3 regions of the Sphingobacterium corticis genome follow, and region 3 is predicted to be linked to each of the others. Evidence: riboswitches for the same ligand, from Rfam matches in the RefSeq annotation. Region 3 holds a riboswitch; each other region holds the start of a gene.
The links. Region 3 has a riboswitch for S-adenosylmethionine ahead of metE (5-methyltetrahydropteroyltriglutamate--homocysteine S-methyltransferase). Riboswitches for the same ligand answer to the same signal wherever they lie in the genome.
Positions count from the first base shown of each region.

Region 1: it holds a riboswitch for S-adenosylmethionine, as region 3 does, so the genes downstream of both, ACFSQ3_RS11535 (5-oxoprolinase) here and metE (5-methyltetrahydropteroyltriglutamate--homocysteine S-methyltransferase) in region 3, are expected to answer to the same signal.
Region 2: it holds a riboswitch for S-adenosylmethionine, as region 3 does, so the genes downstream of both, metF (methylenetetrahydrofolate reductase [NAD(P)H]) here and metE (5-methyltetrahydropteroyltriglutamate--homocysteine S-methyltransferase) in region 3, are expected to answer to the same signal.

Region 1 covers NZ_JBHUMA010000006.1:1,288,176-1,292,451, reverse strand. The annotation lists gene ACFSQ3_RS11545 (TetR/AcrR family transcriptional regulator) at 1-309, opposite strand, end outside; gene ACFSQ3_RS11540 (DUF2891 domain-containing protein) at 473-1,597, shown strand; gene ACFSQ3_RS11535 (5-oxoprolinase) at 1,619-1,888, opposite strand; SAM-I-IV-variant riboswitch at 1,935-2,027, opposite strand; gene ACFSQ3_RS11530 (DUF72 domain-containing protein) at 2,065-2,943, opposite strand; gene guaA (glutamine-hydrolyzing GMP synthase) at 3,026-4,276, shown strand, end outside.
Region 2 covers NZ_JBHUMA010000004.1:603,231-607,506, reverse strand. The annotation lists gene ACFSQ3_RS03925 (SusC/RagA family TonB-linked outer membrane protein) at 1-1,468, opposite strand, end outside; gene metF (methylenetetrahydrofolate reductase [NAD(P)H]) at 1,772-2,728, opposite strand; SAM riboswitch class I at 2,790-2,894, opposite strand; gene ACFSQ3_RS03915 (adenylyltransferase/cytidyltransferase family protein) at 3,060-3,539, shown strand; gene ACFSQ3_RS03910 (nucleotide sugar dehydrogenase) at 3,614-4,276, shown strand, end outside.
Region 3 covers NZ_JBHUMA010000004.1:423,677-427,952, reverse strand. The annotation lists gene metE (5-methyltetrahydropteroyltriglutamate--homocysteine S-methyltransferase) at 1-2,203, opposite strand, end outside; SAM riboswitch class I at 2,277-2,392, opposite strand; gene ACFSQ3_RS03155 (response regulator transcription factor) at 2,456-3,145, opposite strand; gene ACFSQ3_RS03150 (sensor histidine kinase) at 3,180-4,276, opposite strand, start outside.

The DNA.
Region 1 (4,276 bases), on a different contig from region 3:
CAAACAGCTTTTGCCTTCGCCAAGAATTACGTTAGTGGCATCTCGTACGTACCGAATTAAGATTGCTTTAGGAGAAGAATCACTGGATAAACGCGCCTTTAAATCGCTTTTCCGAATATCTGTATAGTGTTTAATGCAGCGAAAATATAGTTGTTCCTTGTCACCAATGGTGTTATATAGACTGCTACTATTGATTTGCATCGCTTCTGTCAAATCGCGTAATGAAGTGCCATTATAGCCCTTTTCCCAAAAAACTTCCATTGCTTTTTGGATGGCTAACTCCTCATTAAATTCAACATTTCTTGCCATAACGTGGAAGCAAAGGTATAATCTGAAACGTTTATTTCAAAATGTCGTAGAACTCATTTTTGAACTATGACAATTCAAATACATTTTCCAACCTGCAAACTTTCTGTGGCAAGCTTTTTCATTTTTCCTATCTTTAAACCTCAAAACTTTAACAACCTCATACATGAATAAATCTGCACGCGTACGGTTTTCGCTGATTCCGATAGTATTAATTGCTGTTCAAGGATTGTTTTCTTGCGGAAATGATCCGGCGGAAAAGCACGTTGATCAAGAACCTGTTGAAACGAAATTTGAGTTAAGTCAACAGCAGGCAAAGACGATTTTTGACATGCCCGTGCATTGCGTCAATGTAGAATATCCAAACAAGTTAGGACAATCAATTGGCAGCGATGCGGATTTGAAACCACCTCGCGTTTTACGTCCGATTTTTTACGGATGTTTTGATTGGCATTCTTCTGTGCACGGCTATTGGTCGATTATGAAACTGCTGAAAAGTCATAGTGATTTAGATGCGGATGGAAAAGTTCGCAGTATGTTAAACGCGCACATCACCGACGAGAATGCTGCCATCGAGAAAGCTTTCTTCGAGGATAAAAACAATTTATCGTTTGAGCGTACCTATGGCTGGGCTTGGTTGTTCAAGCTTCAAGAAGAACTGATTACTTGGGAAGATCCAGATGCAAAACGCTGGGCGAAATCACTGGACCCATTAGTGCAGTTGCTCCGCGGGAAATTGATGGATTATTTACCGAAATTGGTTTATCCAATCCGTTCTGGAAAGCATGATAATACAGCCTTCGGCTTGTCGCTGATGTTAGATTACGCCATTACAGCGAAAGATCAAGCTTTAATCGATGCTATTACCGAACATGCTGTACGATTGTTTGAGAACGATAAGAACTGCGATTTCTCTTACGAACCGAGTGGATCTGATTTTCTCTCTCCATGTTTGGAAGAAGCGTATTTAATGAGCAAGTTATTAGGAGGCGATCGTTACGATAAATGGTTGAAGCAGTTTCTTCCTCAAGTTTATGAAGCTGACTTCAAACTGGACCCTGCTATCGTTAAAGATCGGACTGATGGGCAACTGGTACATTTAGATGGCTTGAATTACAGTCGCGCAGCTTGTTTGTACGGTATCACGCACGAACTTCCACAACTAAATCATTTGCGCAAAATCGCGGATGAGCACATGTCATTTAGCTTGCCTAATTTGACAAAGGAAGACGATTATATGGGCTCGCATTGGTTGGGAACATTTGCTCTTTATGCGATCACGAATCAATAAATAACCTTTCCATTGATTCCCTTAGCACGCTAAGGGAATCAATGAATTGTTTTCATCTAAATCGACCGGAACCAGCTGAATGGTAGTAAAACCATCGTCATGTGACGTAATCGGCGATAAATCCACGCCTTTTCTAGCCAAACTATTTAATACTGCCGTTCGAAACGTCGCTTTGTGCGATCCCCAAGAAGCATTACGCACTAAATCGTTGTTTAGATTGATCAATTCCCGAACAGAATATTGATGGAAATTTTGAATAAGATGTTGATACAGTTCCTGTGGTGTGTGCATACTCGTTTAGAATTAATGTGTAACCATAAACTGTATTCAGCAATGCGGGTCTGTTTTCTTTTGGACTAAATCCCGTATTATAATGACCACCGCGGTAAAAACTCGGTTGGTATTGCATCTGCAATTCTGAATACTCTACAAATCTAGTAGACTTTATTTTTCAAACCAAATGATTTTTAAAATAATTTGTCATTATTCGGTAATTTGAGATTCAACCCGAGTTCTTTATTAATTAAAGTGATAAAGTGCGTAGCCAGTAAAGGAGATTCTTTTTCGATGTTCTGATGAATGAAAAAATAAAGCTTCTGCAAACCGGCTGTTTTCCATTCCACAATTCGTTTTACCCAATCCTCCAATCGGCTGTAATCTGAAGGTGCGTTCGCCCCGACATAACGAATAAATGCAATAGGAGTGGTCAATCGCATGTGCAGCATATCTCTGCGTCCAGCAGTATCAACGATGATATTTGTTTTGTTGGTTTCTTCGAGTAAAGTGTAGAACTTTTCAGCGACAGCTTGGTCAGCAAACCAACTTTCGTTTCGTACCTCAACCGCTAGTGGATATCCTGCCGGAAAGTCTTTAAGCCATTCAGCTAGGCGATCGAAATCTTTCGGTTTATAATTATCATGCAGTTGTAGAAATCCCATGCCTAACTTTTCCTCGAATAGTACGGTCGAATCAACGAAATCCGTCACTTTTTCTTTCGTATTGAGCAGGCGGCTGTAATGACTGATCGATTGCGGAATTTTAGGAAAAAACTTAAAGTCGTTTCCCGTTTTATTTTTCCACGTTTTTACCTGATCTTTCGAAGGGGAATTGTAGAAAGTCGCGTTTAATTCAATGGAATTAAATTGCGTAGCGTAATACGTCAACTCATCTTTGGTACCCCGCGGATAGAAACCTTTTAAGTCCGTTTTGTTCCATTTGGCGCAGCCCACATACGCTTCGAATGGTTCGTTATTTTGCTGTTTTTTGAGCAAATTAAGGGTTTCCTTTGGTGTTTCAGGAAGTGAAAAATCAATCGAAGAAGGGTCGTTTACGCTGCCAAATTTCATGTTGTGTCAATCCGAATAGTGTAAATGCTAAGGTACAAATATTTGGCGTGCAAAAATCATCTTGAATATGTAACTTTGCGCCATGTCAGAAAAAATTATTATCCTCGATTTTGGGTCACAATATACGCAGCTGATTGCACGTCGTGTGCGCGAGCTGAATGTTTATTGCGAAATTCATCCGTTCAACAATATCCCTGCTTTTGATGAAACCGTAAAAGGAATTATCTTCTCCGGAAGTCCATATTCTGTTCGTCAGGAAGATGCTCCGCAGGTTGATTTTGCTTCGATGACAAGAGATTACCCCGTGCTTGGCGTTTGTTATGGCGCTCAATATCTGGCACAGCATAATGGGGGAGAGGTTTTGCCTTCTGAAATTCGCGAATATGGTCGAGCAAACTTGATGTTTGTGGATCAGGAAAATCCATTATTAGCTGGAATTCCAACGCAATCGCAAGTTTGGATGTCGCATGGTGATACCATTAAAGAAGTTCCTTCCAATTTCCGCGTAATCGCAAGTACAGATAAGGTGCGTGTTGCGGCTTATCATATCGAAGGAACGCGCACGTATGGAATCCAATTTCACCCGGAGGTAACGCATAGTACCGATGGGCAGGTTTTGGTGAAAAACTTTGTCGTAGATATTTGCGGCTGTACGCAAGATTGGACGGCGGATGCATTCGTGGAAATGACGATTGCTGATTTGAAAGAACAATTAGGAAATGATCACGTGATTATGGCGCTATCTGGCGGCGTGGATTCTACCGTTGCTGCGGTATTGTTGCATCACGCGATCGGCGATAGATTACATTGCTTCTTTGTGGATCATGGTTTACTACGTAAGAATGAGTTCCAAGAAGTGTTGGATTCTTACGAGAATATGGGATTGAACATCAAAGGCGTGAATGCTAAAGATCAATTCTACGGTAAATTGGCCGGGGTTTCTGAACCGGAACAAAAACGTAAAATCATTGGCGGCGCTTTTATCGATGTATTCGACGATGCCGCGAAGCAAATACAAGCGGAATTGCCGGATGGCGTTGAAGCAAAATGGTTGGGTCAGGGAACTATTTATCCAGATGTGATAGAATCTATTTCTGTAAATGGGCCATCTGCAACCATCAAATCTCACCACAACGTGGGCGGATTGCCTGACTACATGAAATTGAAGGTAATCGAACCGTTAAGAACATTGTTTAAGGATGAGGTTAGACGTGTTGGTAAAACGTTAGAAGTCGATCCGCTGATCTTAGGAAGACACCCGTTCCCAGGGCCTGGATTAGGAATTCGTATATTAGGCGATATTACTGTTGAAAAGGTACGGATTTTGCAAGAA
Region 2 (4,276 bases), 180 kb from region 3:
CTTCTCCAAATCGCCAGTAATCTTCCAGCCAACTTATTGGAGCGCTTGGTTGCCAAAAGATGCTCCAGTACATCAATGATTGGTTGTTGTATCCAGTTGATGGCAAATTATCGCTACGATTTTGACGGTAGTTGATGCGGGTATTTACTTTTAGCTTATCAGTAACCTTATGCGCGGCTGTCAACGACAGGTTGTTGCGTTCATATCCAGTGTTTGGAATAATCCATTTGTTGCGTAGGTCGGTAAATGAAAATCGAACCTGCGTACTTTCGTTTCCGCCATCTAAACTCAATGAATTGGTGAATGTGGTACCTGTGTCGAAAAACTTCTTTCTCTCGTTTGGATAGGCTTGCCACAAAGAACGTTCCGCGGCACGAGTTTGTGTGGCAGGGTCAAATTGGAAGTAATATTGTCCATCGAATTTAGGGCCCCAAGCCGAACTTGTACTACGCGTAGACGGACCATCAGGACCATCAAGAAATGAATGGTAACGCACACCTTCTGCACCTTGTCCATATTCATATTGATAGTCTGGCCATCTAGATATGGATTCCATGGTGCTGTTTGAAGTGAATGTTACTCCGATTCCGTTGCCAATGCGACCGGATTTAGTAGTAATGACTATAGCACCATTGGCTCCGCGTTGCCCGTACAATGCCGTGGCATTCGCACCCTTTAATACCGTAAGCGTTGCGATATCTTCAGGGTTGATATCATTAATCCCTGTACCAAAATCCGTCGGAGAATCTCCACCGAGGTAAGCGCCATGTCCCGTTCCCACTTGATTTCCACTACTATTGCTTACCACAACGCCATCAATAACAATCAGCGCATCGTTGGCACCTGTTAAGTTATTCTCACCACGTAAGATAATCTTATTAGATCCAGCTGGTCCACCGCCAGAGCGGACAAGGTTTACACCGGCAACACGTCCCGACAGCGCTTCACTCCAATTATTCGGTAATGCTTCAGTGAGTTGTTCACCTTTCAATTCAGTTGCCGCATAACCCAACGCTTTTTTTGTACGTTCAATGCCTAAAGCAGTAACGACTACTTCTTCTACTTCGCTCACAATTGGTAATAAACGTACAACCGTGGCGGCGGTAGACTCATCGGCAACTATAGTCTGCGTTTCGTACCCCAACGTGGCTATCATTATTGCACTACCCGAAGCAACCGATATGCTAAATTCTCCATTTTTTGAAGTGGTTGCCACTATTCTATCAGCAACTCGAACCGTAGCCCCCGCAACAGGTTGGTTGGTAGCTGCATCAACTACGCGTGCTGAAAATCGTAGTTGATCTTGCAGGGAAATGGCCGTTTCGAAAAGTGTTGAATGTCTTTCGGCTTGTGCCGTTTTTACGGAAAATAACAGTAAAAAAGCGATAGCGGTAAAGCGTATTCTTCGGTTATTTTTTCTGTCGAAAGTGAGGCGACCAACGGTTGATCGGGTAGATGAATCTATCATTTTTTCCAATTCTTAAAACTCCAGAAAAAAACTACAGGCAATACAAATCCTACCAGCGTTGCTCGCTGTTAAATCAATCGAAAAGTAAATATGATTTTTTTAGAATGATCTATTTGGGTGAATCCAAAATGGCACTTGTTGTTTAGTTGTTTTTTCTTTTGTTTGACGATGCAAAACTAGCCATCGTAGAATGAGGAAGGGCTAAATGTTTGGTTAAATAATTATTAACTTTCTGTTTACTAAACAAGTAATGCTTGCGGACGAATCGGCAAGCATTTAATCTTCACATAATATGTGGAATGTTTACGCTAACTTTTCGACAATACGCTTGCTCGGACCTGGATTACTCATGGTGTAGAAATGTAAAACTGGCGCACCAAAATCGATCAATTCCTTACATTGTTGTACTAACCATTCTTCGCCGACTTGACGCACATCTGCATTGGTTTTGCAGCGCTCTACCGCCTCAGAAAGTTCCTCCGGAATATCCAAGTGGAAGATGCGAGGCAAGGTGATTAATTGCTTCTTGGTCGTCAGCGGTTTTAATCCCGGTATTATCGGGACATTAATGTCGTGTTCACGACATTTGGTGACAAATTCTTTATAGCGATCTACATTAAAAAACATTTGCGTAACGATGAATTCTGCGCCCATGTCCACTTTCTTCTTCAGCCATTTAAAGTCGGTTTGGGAGTTCGGTGCTTCGAAATGTTTTTCTGGATATCCGGCTACGCCGATACAAAAATCCGTTTTAGAAGATGTGTTGATATCCTCATGTAAATACCTTCCATCGTTCATATCTTTTACCTGCTTCAAAAGATCCGTTGCATAAGCATGGCCACCTTCCGTCGGAATAAAATCTGCATCGCCTTTCCGCGCATCACCGCGTAGTACCAACACGTTATCAATCCCCAAGAAATCCAAATCGATCAACGCATTTTCGGTTTCTTCCTTCGTAAAACCACCACAAATGAGATGTGGAACGGCGTCGACTTTATATTTATTCATAATCGCAGCACAAATTGCCACAGTTCCGGGACGTTTACGGTACGAAACGCGCTCGAGCAATCCATTAGCATGTTGCTTATATAAATAATCCTCGCGGTGATAAGTAACGTCGATAAACGGCGGATTGAATTCCATCAATTCGTCCATCGTTTGAAATATACTCTGTATTCCCTGACCTTTCGCGGGCGGTAGCAACTCGAAGGAGAACAATGTTTTTCCTTGCGCATTTTTGATATGATCAATGATCTTCATACGTATCTTTTTGTTGAATGGAAGGCTTGCAGAGGATGGTGTCGCTCGCGTGGAGCTCGTCCGCTTATCGTTCCCAACGGCTAATTGGGTAGATTGTAGCACCTTGACATGCGTCAGGTTGCTAAGGCGTCCTTGGTTCTAATCCCTCGACCTTTCTCTATAAGCTATCGCAAATATGTGAAAACCGAATGGCATAACAAAATGAAGAGGTACTTTAATTTGCTTGGGAGCATTGTCCACCATTTGTCCCCGGTACATTTGGTGTACATCGTACACTACCAATAGAAAAATCTTTTATTCTTGTAATGAACAAACAAAAGAATCACACAACATGGAAAAGCAGAAACAATCGGATTACAATCCTGGACCACGCATCGGTATTACATTCTCTACGTTTGATTTATTGCACGCCGGACACATTATGATGTTGGCGGAAGCCAAAAGACAATGCGATTACTTGATTTGTGGATTGCAAATGGACCCAACATTGGATCGCCCGGAAAAGAACGCACCTACTCAAACGGTAGTAGAAAGATATATTCAGCTACGCGGATGTTCGTATGTTGATGAAATTGTACCTTATTCTACGGAACAAGATTTGGAAGATATTTTGAAATCTTTTAAACTCGATGTGCGTATTGTGGGGGATGAATATGCCGAAAAGAACTTTACTGGACGTGAATACTGTGAGAAAAAAGGCATTGAGCTTTATTTCAATAGCCGTGACCACCGTTTTTCGAGCTCCGGCTTACGTCGTATTGTAGCTGAAAAAGAAGCGGAGAAATTGGTTCGCGAAATTACGCCACAGTAGTAAAAGGCAGAGAAATCTGCTTTACGGTTTTTTGATGTTCCGTATAAACAGACATTTTAGTACATTCGTGGAGAATGAAGAAAATAGCTGTTATCGGACAAGGATATGTCGGGTTGCCTTTGGCATTGGCATTTGCTCCGCACACACAAGTTTTGGGCTTTGATATCGACGAAGCGCGTGTTGGCGAATTAAATAGTGCGATTGATCGAACGAAAGAAGCCGATCAGGAAACGCTAAAGGCAACCCTTCAATTGCATGCTGAATCAGCGGGTGCACGCGGTTACGCCGCATCTTCCTCGGAAGAGGATTTACGCGCTTTCTCTATCTATATTGTTACTGTACCCACTCCAATTGACGAATTTAACGCGCCGGATTTACGTCCTTTGCGCGCGGCAACGCGGATGTTGGGAAAAGTGCTGAAGCAAGGCGATATCGTGATCTACGAATCGACAGTTTATCCTGGATGTACGGAAGAAGTTTGCGTGCCGATTTTGGAACAGGAATCCGGTTTACAATTTAATACGGATTTTTTTGCTGGATATTCTCCCGAACGCATTAATCCAGGCGATAAGGTCAATACGCTGACCACGATAAAAAAAGTGACATCAGGATCAACTCCTGAGATAGCCTTAGCAATCGATGGGCTTTATAAAACCATTATTACTGCTGGAACACATTTAGCGCCAAGCATTAAAGTTGCCGAGGCATCCAAAGCCATAGAAAATGCACAACGCGAT
Region 3 (4,276 bases):
CCGCTGGAACTACTGCTTTCGCTTTGCGCAACAAATCCACCATCTCGTCTTTGCTAGGCACACGAGGCGAGTGAATATCATAAACACCAGGACCGATATCGTTCGGGTATTTGAAATCACCAGCAAAAGCATTCAATAATTTCATTTGAGAACGAGATGTTTCGATAGTAATAACATCTGCATCCATCGCAGCAATATCCTCAATAACGTTGTTAAATTCCGAGTAACACATGTGCGTGTGGATTTGCGTATCATCATCTACATTTGAAGACGATACACGGAACGAACGAACTGCCCAGTTTAAGTAATCTTTCTGATCCGCTTTGCGTAACGGTAAGCCTTCACGAATTGCCGGCTCATCGATCTGAATGATTTTGATTCCTGCTTTTTCTAATGCTTGAACTTCATCCAAGATCGCTAAAGCGATTTGATAAGTGGTGGTAGAACGTGGTTGATCATTACGAACGAATGACCATTGCAAAATCGTAACCGGTCCGGTCAACATACCTTTTACCGGACGATCTGTCAAGGACTGCGCGTAAGAAGACCAACGGACAGTCATATCTTGCGGACGATAAACATCTCCATAAATAATTGGAGGTTTCACACAACGAGAACCGTAGGATTGTACCCAACCGTACTGCGTAAACGCGTATCCTGCCAACTGCTCACCGAAATATTCTACCATGTCATTACGCTCGAATTCTCCGTGTACCAACACGTCGATATCCAATTGCTCTTGTAAACGGATCGTGTTCTCCGTTTCTTCAGCAATTGCTTTATCGTATTCTTCTTGCGTGATAACGCCTTTTTTCAAATCTGCGCGCCACTTACGTACATCTTTTGTTTGTGGGAATGAACCGATCGTTGTTGTTGCGAAATCTGGCAAACCAAACTTAGCTTTCTGCGCTTCTTTACGTTTTGCAAATACCGACGTACGTGTCGCATCTGCATCAGTGATATTGCTCACACGGCTTTTAACATCCGGTTTGTGGATCAAAGGAGATGTGCGACGGCTTTCTGCCGCTTCTTTGTTTGCTTCATAACGAGCAGTGGTTGCTGCATCTACTTCGCCATCAGCCAAAACAGCTAAATCTTTTACCTCCGCTAATTTTTGTTTTGCGAAAGCCAACCAGTTTTTAACTTCCGCCGGAAGCGATTCTTCGTTTTTCTCGTTATCTAAGTCGAAAGGAACGTGTAGTAGGGAAGAAGAAGGACCAACCCAAACGCGATCTTTACCCAAAGCATCAACAGCTTGTTTGATCTTTGCCAAAGATTTTTCGTAGTCGTTTTTCCAAATATTACGGCCTTCTACCACGCCTAATGACAAAGTAAGTGAAGCTGGAACTTTCGCTAAAATCGTGTCTAGCTGATCTTCACCACGAACTAAATCAATGTGTAAAGCGTGAACTGGAAGATTCAATGCTAAATCTTCGTTATCTTTCAACGCTTCGAAATAAGTCGTTGCGATCAGCTTCGTATCACCAGCCGCAGCATTTAATTTTTCGAAAACAGTTTTATAAAGTGCTTTTACTTTCTCGTCGATATCTAACGCCAAATAAGGCTCATCGATTTGAATAAATTGAGCGCCAGCTGCCGCCAGTTTGCTTACAATTTCTTCGTAAACAGGCAATAAGCGATCGATCAAATCAATGCGCTCGAAACCAGCTTCTTTTTCTTTACCCAATAATAGGTATGTGATGGGGCCGATCAAAACAGGTTTTGTATCTAGACCTAACGCTTTTGCTTCGTTATATTCGTTCAAGAATTTTTCGGAGGTCAACTCGAAAGTTTGATCTTTCGTGAATTCAGGAACCATGTAGTGGTAGTTTGTATCAAACCACTTCGTCATCTCCATTGCTGTTACGTCGACGCCTTCCGCCTGGAAACCACGTGCTAAAGCAAAGTATAAATCTAAATTATATTCACCATCAATCTTGTCCAATAATGATTCGTAACGTGCAGGCACAGCACCTACCGTTAAAGTCAAATCCAATACTTGGTCATAAAAAGAAAAATCGTTGGAAGGAATAAGCGCGATGCCGTTTTCTTTTTGCAGTTTCCAGTTGGCTTCGCGGATACTTTTTGCGGTATTAAGAAGTTCTTCTTTGGTAATCTTTTTTGCCCAGTAAGCTTCGTTTGCTTTTTTTAGCTCTCGAAAAGGACCTACTCTTGGGTAACCTAAGTTGTTTGTCGTTAACATAGTTTTATTCTCTAATTTTTATTTTCAATTGATAATTTTGCTATTAGAGAAGGCCACAAGAAACAGTGACTTCAGCTTATCTTTCCCCTATTAGTCCCTCGCAGGTAGAAGTAGAATGTAGCACCTTGTTCAAGCGACAGGTTGCTAAGGCTTCAACGGGTCTATTCCCTCTGCCTTTCTCTATAAGCACTACAAAGTTATAGAACGAAAGTAGAAATTCAAAATTTAAAATGAAATCCAGTAGGTAGGCTATTAACTTACTAATAATTTGTAGCCTTTACCATGAACATTTACAATTTCAACGTTTGGATCTTCCTTTAGATATTTGCGAAGTTTACTCAAAAACACATCCATACTGCGGCCGGTAAAGTAATTGTCGTCGTGCCAAATTTTTACCAATGCTTCCTCGCGTGTAAGTACATCGTTTTTCTTCAGGCAAAGCAATCGAAGCAATTCCGCTTCCTTGGTAGAAAGCTTTTGTTGCTGACCTTTGTAAGAAATAACTTGACTGGTATAATCGAAGAAATAGCCACCAACCTCAAACTTATCGGGAGTTTCATCTTCTTTATCTCTGGAAGCTCTTTTCAATAAGGCGTTAATACGTAACAGTAATTCCTCAACGCGGAAAGGTTTGGTAATATAATCATCTCCGCCTAATTCGAAAGCTTGCGTTTTATCTTCCATCATACCTTTCGCAGTCGCGTAAATAATAGGTACAGTTTGATCTACTTTGCGGACATCTTTACCTAAGGAAAAGCCGTCTTTCTTCGGCATCATAACGTCGAATATGCATAGATCAAACTCGTCCTTTCGGAAAGCATCCATTGCTTCGACACCGTCTTTGCACAGCACCACATCAAACTTTCCTTTAAGTTCCAGATAATCTTTCAAAAGATCGCCCAAATTTGGATCGTCTTCTGCGAGTAGTATTTTTTGAGACATAGATTTCTATTTAAAAATGTGATGAATGGTCCGATTAAGCTTGTTCGGAACTCATCAACGGTAGTGTTACTTCAAATTGTGTGCCTTTATCCTTCTCACTTTTTACCGTGATTTTTCCATTCAGAATTTTAATAATATTATTAACATAACTCAAACCCAATCCAAATCCCTTCACATTGTGGATATTTCCAGTCGGGATGCGGTAGAATTGATCGAAGATTTTTTCCTGATGATCTTTTGACATACCTACGCCTTTATCCGCAACAGATAGCACGATGGTGTTTTTCGTGTTGTAGGTACGCACGGTGATATCCGGTGTTTCCGTGCTGTACTTAATGGCGTTATCAATCAGGTTGAACATCACATTTGATAAATGTAGCTCGTCGCCAATCACGACATCTTTGGCAGCTGATAAATCGATGTGAAACTGGCCTTCAGCTTTTTGTAACTGCAATTGCATGCTATCCAATACGCTGTTTGCAAGATCATTTACATGCACTTTCGTGCGTTCCATTTTCAGGTTTTCTTTTTCTAAGCGTGCGATGTTGAGCACGCGTTCGATATGCGATCCCAGTCGGACATTTTCATCGTAGATGATATTCGCCAATTTGGCGACACGCGTTTCATTAGAAGCTATTTCTTTGTCGCGAAGCGATTCGCTGGCAATCATAATCGTAGCTACTGGCGTTTTAAACTCGTGCGTCATGTTGTTGATGAAATCTGTTTTCATCTCGGATATTTTCTTTTGGCGGAAAATGATGGTAAGCGTATAGGCAAAACAGCCAACCAATAAAGAAAGTAACGCCAAGACACCCGCTACCATAAAGCTCATGTTTCCGGCGATATGACTTTCTTTTGATGGGAAATAAATAGAAAGCAAACCCGGCGACCGTCCTTGATCTCCTTGAAAAAGTGGTGTGGCGTATTCGGTAGCATTATCAATTCGTTGGAAATCCTCGTCATCCACGTTATAGGCCGCTTGGATTATCGGCGCAGCGTTTGGCCGCGGACGAATCTGCATAAAAAACGGCGAAGCAATTCCGCGGTTATATAACTCTTTCTCTAAATAATGTATTGCTAGCTCCGGTTTAATGCGGTCCTTCAAAGGGCGCTTCGACATGGCTATACTCG